DNA from 2 places in the Bacillus sp. GW821-FHT11D08 genome. Region 1 is predicted to be linked to the other one. Evidence: a T-box and tRNA genes for the amino acid it is inferred to sense, from the RefSeq annotation. Region 1 holds a T-box; the other holds one or more tRNA genes.

What was found. The T-box of region 1 lies ahead of AC1RRX_RS08300 (valine--tRNA ligase). A T-box ahead of a tRNA ligase gene usually reads a tRNA of that ligase, here a tRNA-Val.
Region 2: it encodes a tRNA-Val, which carries the amino acid that the T-box ahead of AC1RRX_RS08300 (valine--tRNA ligase) is inferred to sense. The anticodon was not compared.

What each region holds. Positions count from the first base shown of each region.
Region 1 covers NZ_JBXARS010000003.1:267,870-271,140, reverse strand. The annotation lists gene ysxE (spore coat protein YsxE) at 1-975, shown strand, start outside; gene AC1RRX_RS08305 (YszA family small membrane protein) at 990-1,181, opposite strand; T-box leader at 1,354-1,575, shown strand; gene AC1RRX_RS08300 (valine--tRNA ligase) at 1,634-3,271, shown strand, end outside.
Region 2 covers NZ_JBXARS010000008.1:19,720-22,990, reverse strand. The annotation lists gene rsiW (anti-sigma-W factor RsiW) at 1-311, opposite strand, end outside; gene sigW (RNA polymerase sigma factor SigW) at 325-888, opposite strand; tRNA gene AC1RRX_RS15670 (tRNA-Gln) at 1,120-1,191, opposite strand; tRNA gene AC1RRX_RS15665 (tRNA-Tyr) at 1,196-1,280, opposite strand; tRNA gene AC1RRX_RS15660 (tRNA-Thr) at 1,300-1,372, opposite strand; tRNA gene AC1RRX_RS15655 (tRNA-Val) at 1,378-1,453, opposite strand; tRNA gene AC1RRX_RS15650 (tRNA-Glu) at 1,457-1,528, opposite strand; gene AC1RRX_RS15645 (2-thiouracil desulfurase family protein) at 1,709-2,161, shown strand; gene AC1RRX_RS15640 (GNAT family N-acetyltransferase) at 2,180-2,656, shown strand; gene murQ (N-acetylmuramic acid 6-phosphate etherase) at 2,756-3,271, shown strand, end outside.

The sequences.
Region 1 (3,271 bases):
TATATTGAGCCTGTCAGCCCGCATGTTTGGAAGGTCTACTCAAACTACGGCATTTTTGCTTTGAAACAGCTCAAGCCGGCCCGCAGCAGTGAATTTACGGATCTTATGATTGAGATTGAGGAGAAAGGCTACCGATCATTTGTGCCGATCTGCCGCACGTATGCCGGCGATTTTTTTGCGGGAAGACAGACGGAGAATTCTTATTATTTAATGCCTTGGCTTCAGTACGATCAGGAAGAGGAACGGGACCAAAAACATGTTTACCTTTTTAAAGAGGTCGCGAAGCTCCATTCTGCGACTGTGCGGGACATCCAAATCCGGACTGAAGATATCAGCAGCTTTTATGAAGCAACGAAAAGAGATTGGGAAAATGATAAGCTTGTCTATGAACAATTCGCCGACCGGGCGGAAAAAGAGTGGTACCTTTCACCTTTTGAACTGCAAGCTGTTACGTATCTTACAGAAACGGTTTCCGCCGTCAATTTTGCTCTCGAACGTCTGGAAGAATGGTTTGACGCGGCAAAGGATCATGACAAGACGAGAGCGGTGATCAACCACGGCAGCTTATCGAGCCGCCACTTTCTGTATAATGATGCGGGATCGGGCTTTTTCACGAATTTCGAGAAAGCTGCGCTGGGCCCTCCGCAAAACGACCTGCTCGGCTTTTACTCCAGAATGTTCAGAAGCTATCCGAAAGCATGCCCGGAATGTCTGGACTGGTTTTATACGTATCACAAATCATTCCCGCTCCGTGAAGCGGAAATCAGTCTGTTTCTCAGCTATATGGCTTATCCGTCCGCCATGTACAAAGTGCTGAAACGGTATCAGACCGGCCAAAGGGGCTCTGAAAAAGAAGAGTGCACGCAATTATTAAGAGCGTTTTGGCAGATGAAAAATGTTGAGCCTTTTCTCATGAAGGTTCATCAGATTGAGCGGGAGAAAAAAATAAAAGCGGAAAACGAGTCCTCTTCATAACGGGACTCGTTTTTTTATATCCATTCCAAATGCAGGGCGCACGCTAAAAACAGCAGGATGGCAAGCAGCAGGACATCAAAAGTCGTCGGAAAGAAAATCGTCCTGATCCCCTGAAAGATCGTAATCGGGATAATGACTTGCACGGATACAAGGCGGACCTGTCTGGCCCACTGGGGGAGCGAATAAGAATTGAATTTTTTTCTCACGGGCAATTCCTCCTCACATTCGCCTTTCTATGTATCGTATGTAAGGGAAAGGGCGGGGTGCATGCCCATTTATGTATGACGGCAGCGGTTTTTGGAAAAGATGATTGACGAATCAAAAACACTTTTACTATAATAAAGAACATAATAAATAAGATCATGAGCTGATATAAATACACCTGCTTTGAACGGGAAGAGTACAAGAAAGACGCATGAAGAGAGAGAAGCTACTGTGCTGAAAGGCTTCTTATGCCGTCTCATTGGAAGGTCGCCCGGGAGCATAATTTCTTGAACATACAGTAGAGAAATTCGGGCCGCACCCGTTATCCGTTTAAGTGCATGAACAAATCTGTTCATGAAAAAAGGTGGTACCGCGAAAGAGCTTTTCGTCCTTTATCAGGATGAAGGCTCTTTTTTAGTTGCTCAGCCATTTCTAAACATGCTGGAGGGTTATCATGGATACAAACGAACAAACAATGCCGACAAAATATGATCCGTCTGCGATTGAAAAAGGCCGCTATGATTTTTGGCTGAAAGGAAAATATTTTGAAGCGGGCGGCGATCAAACGAAACAGCCGTATTCTGTCGTCATTCCGCCGCCGAACGTGACGGGCAGGCTGCACCTCGGACATGCGTGGGATACGACGCTGCAAGATATCGTTACGCGTATGAAACGCATGCAGGGCTATGACGTGCTCTGGCTTCCGGGCATGGACCACGCCGGCATCGCCACTCAGGCAAAAGTCGAAGCGAAACTCCGCGAACAGGGCACAAGCCGTTATGATCTCGGCCGTGAAAAGTTTTTAGAAGAAACGTGGAAGTGGAAGGAAGAGTATGCTGATTTCATCCGCAGCCAATGGGCCAAGATGGGACTCGGACTCGATTATTCGCGCGAACGTTTCACTCTTGATGAAGGGCTGAACAAAGCAGTGCGGGAAGTATTCGTCAAGCTGTACAAAAAAGGCTTGATTTACAGAGGCGAATATATCATCAACTGGGACCCTGCCACAAAAACGGCTTTATCCGATATTGAAGTAATTTACAAAGACGTACAGGGCGCGTTTTATCATTTGCGCTATCCGTTAGCAGACGGTTCAGGCTCAATTGAAATCGCGACCACCCGTCCGGAAACGATGCTTGGCGACACGGCTGTCGCGGTTCATCCTGAAGATGAGCGCTACAAGCACTTAATCGGCAAAACGGTGATTCTGCCGATTACAAACCGCGAAATTCCGATCGTCGGCGATGATTATGTTGATATGGAATTCGGATCAGGCGCCGTTAAAATCACGCCTGCCCATGACCCGAATGATTTTGAACTCGGAAACCGCCACAATTTAGAGCGGATTCTCGTCATGAATGAAGACGGAACAATGAATGAAAAAGCGCTGCAATATAACGGCATGGACCGGTTTGAATGCCGCAAAAAACTCGTCAAAGATCTTCAGGAATCCGGTGTTCTCTTTAAAATCGAAGACCATATGCATTCTGTCGGACATAGTGAGAGAAGCGGCGCCGTTGTTGAGCCGTACCTGTCCACACAATGGTTTGTCAAAATGCAGCCGCTGGCCGATGCTGCGGTTGACCTTCAGTCAAAAGAAGAGAAAGTTCACTTCGTTCCTGACCGGTTCGAGAAAACGTACCTGCACTGGATGGAAAATATCCGTGATTGGTGTATTTCCCGTCAGTTGTGGTGGGGCCATCGCATCCCGGCTTGGTATCATAAAGAAACAAAAGAAGTGTACGTCGGCCTTGAGGCGCCTAAGGACAGTGAAAATTGGGAACAGGATTCAGACGTGCTTGATACATGGTTCAGCTCCGCGCTTTGGCCGTTTTCTACAATGGGCTGGCCTGATGAAAACGCTGAAGACTTTAAGCGGTATTACTCAACCGATGTTCTTGTAACGGGATATGACATCATTTTCTTCTGGGTATCCCGGATGATTTTCCAAGGTCTTGAGTTTACCGGCGAGCGTCCGTTCAAAGACGTGCTGATTCACGGCTTAATCCGTGACGAGCAGGGCAGAAAAATGAGTAAATCCCTTGGGAACGGCGTGGACCCGATGGATGTCATCGACAAGTACGGAGCGGAT
Region 2 (3,271 bases), on a different contig from region 1:
AAACCGCCGCCCATTAAAATCACAAAAACCGCTGCGGCTGCAATCATCGGATGAGTTTTGATCCATCGTTTTACAGAAGCGCGTTTTTTCTCTTTTGGAAGATTCGCCATAACTTTGGCAGTAAAATCAGCAGGGGCCGTGACATGCGATGTGCTTCGGACGAGTGCTACGGATTTCTCCATTTCATGAAAATGCCGTTTGCAATTCCCGCATGACTGCAAATGTTGTTTTAATACGTTTTCATCTTCAGGAAGGATATCTCCATCAAGATGCTTATGCATAAGCTGCACGATCTGTTCAGGACAGCTCATTTCATCACCCCACTTAAAGATCCCTCAATTGTTTTCTAAGAGCCTCTCTGCCTCTGTGTATCCTTGTCTTGACGGTGCCGACAGGGATATTCAGAATCTCCCCGATTTCAATTAAAGAGAGTTCGTCAATATACTTTAATACAATAACCGTTCTGTACTTGTCAGGCAGCTTTAAAATCTTTTTCTGAATTGTGTCCGACAGCTCCAATGACAATACGGCGTCTTCAGGGAGAACCCCGTCCGCGGCGATCTGCGAATACATCGTCAGCCCTTCTGCTCCCGCTACTTCTGCGTCCAGATAGTAATCAGGCTTTTTCTTGCGGATGCGGTCAATGGTCAGGTTGGTCGCAATTCTGTAAAGCCACGTTGAAAACTTTCTGTTGATATCGAAACTGTCGATATTGACATACGCTCTGATAAAAGCTTCCTGCGCAATATCTTCCGCTTCGTGAACATTGCCGAGCATGCGGTAGCAAAGCTGGTAAATCTTATCTTTATAAAGGTCAACGATTTCTGCAAACGCATTTTGATCGCCTTTTTTGACTTGCTTGATTCTTTTTTTAATCAGGTTTTCCATGTTTTATCTTACCTCTGCCCTTCACCGGTCTGTATCTATACGTTGATTGTTTTAAAAGGTTTCATTTTTTTTATTACATTTATTTTACCAAATTTCAGGCAGCGTGTAGATGGAAAATACAGAATATACTGCCTTAACAGCAGCTTAAAAATAGTATATCTGATGAACAATCAGAAATCGAAACAAAATGCTGATAAAAAAAAGACACCTTTATGCAAAAGGTGTCTGAGACTGGGCTAGCTGGATTCGAACCAACGCATGACGGAGTCAAAGTCCGTTGCCTTACCGCTTGGCTATAGCCCAAAAATGGTGGAGGGGGGCAGATTCGAACTGCCGAACCCTGAGGGAGCGGATTTACAGTCCGCCGCGTTTAGCCACTTCGCTACCCCTCCGTATTTTTTTGAAAAACAGTGCCGGCCAGAGGACTTGAACCCCCAACCTACTGATTACAAGTCAGTTGCTCTACCAATTGAGCTAGGCCGGCAAATATGGTGGAGGATGACGGGCTCGAACCGCCGACCCTCTGCTTGTAAGGCAGATGCTCTCCCAGCTGAGCTAATCCTCCATATGACCCGTACGGGATTCGAACCCGTGTTACCGCCGTGAAAGGGCGGTGTCTTAACCGCTTGACCAACGGGCCGTTGTGTCCGCGTCGAGCTGACAAAAGTTATTATATACAGGTTGTACCCCATTTGTAAAGAGGAAAATTATTTTTTTTATTTTCAAACTTTTTTACCCGTTTTTTAACTGAAAAACTCATCCCTCCTCTCTTATTTCATTTATGATGAAAGTATCAAAATATTGAAGGGAATGGACACAGATGATCTTAGTCAGCTCTTGTCTCGGCGGTATCGAATGCAGGTATAACGGCTCTCACGCCGCTTCGGAAAAAATCCGCAGACTCGTAGAAGAAAAGAAAGCTGTTATGGTCTGCCCCGAACTTTTGGGCGGCTTCACCACTCCCCGCGAACCGGCGGAAATCATCGGCGGCACGGGCGAAGACGTGCTGAACGGAACAGCAAGAATCGTAACGGCATCAGGCGAAGACGTTACGGCTTTATATATGGACGGCGCGGAAAAAACATTAGCATACGCAAAAGAAATAGGCGCCGCCACGGTCATCCTTAAAGAAAACAGTCCGTCCTGCGGCAGCAGCTTTATCTATGACGGCACTTTCTCAGGGAAAAAAATAATCGGAGACGGCATCACTTCCGCTCTTTTAAAACGGGCAGGCTGCCGTGTTCTATCAGAAGATGAATTGGATCAATTATAAAAAAGGAGAGTAGATATCATGGATGTAGCCCTGTCCTTTTATAAACCGGAGCATGCAGACGGACTGAACGGGTTTGTGCTGAGTGAAGAAGATAAAAAGTTCACAGCTCTGCCGATAGATGTACTGCCGCAGGCTCTTGTCATCCGGGATCGCTACCCGACAGTCATTTTAAATGAAGACCGCCCCGTCGGTTTTTTTATTTTACATACCTCAAAAGAAACCATTGCCCCGTATTCGAATAATGTGTCTGCCATTTTGCTGAGTGCGCTGTCCTTACATGCGCCGCATCAGGGAAAAGGTTATGCCAAACAAGCGATGCTGCAGCTCCCCGCTTTTGTCGCAAATTACTTTCCTTGGTGTGATGAAATCGTGCTTGCTGTAAACCATCGCAATCATCGTGCAAAGAACCTGTACCGGTCTTCCGGTTTTATTGATAAAGGTCGTCGCAGGATCGGCCCCATCGGTGAACAGCACATTCTGCATCATTTTTTGTGAAAGCGCTTGATTATCCATCTCATCCCTGCCGATTTTTCTTGAAACATCTATTCAGAAGCCCATATACTTCAAGTATTAACGACTTGGGAGGGTACAATCATGACAGACCGGCTTAACATTCACAGATTGACCACAGAAACCAGAAATCCGCAGACCGCTTCAATCCATCAAGCAGACACGATGGAAATTCTCCGCATCATTAACGAAGAGGATTTCAAAGTGGCTGAAGCCGTTCAGCAGGTGCTGCCCGATATTCAGATTGCCGTTCAATTCGCCCATCAATCATTACGGCGAAACGGCAGGCTGATTTATGCGGGAGCGGGCACAAGCGGCAGACTCGGTGTACTGGATGCGGTTGAATGCCCGCCTACATACAGCGTAAGTCCCGACACCGTCATCGGTCTGATGGCCGGAGGAGCAGACGCCTTTTTGCAAGCGGCTGAAGGTATAGAAGACAGCGAGGAAACCGGCGCTCTCGATCTCAAAACGATCGGGCTTACCGCAGAAGACACCGTGATCGCCATCGCGGCAAGCGGGCGCACGCCGTATGCGGCCGGTGCGCTGAAATACGCAAAAACAATCGGCGCCAAAACCGTCGCGCTCACATGCAATAAA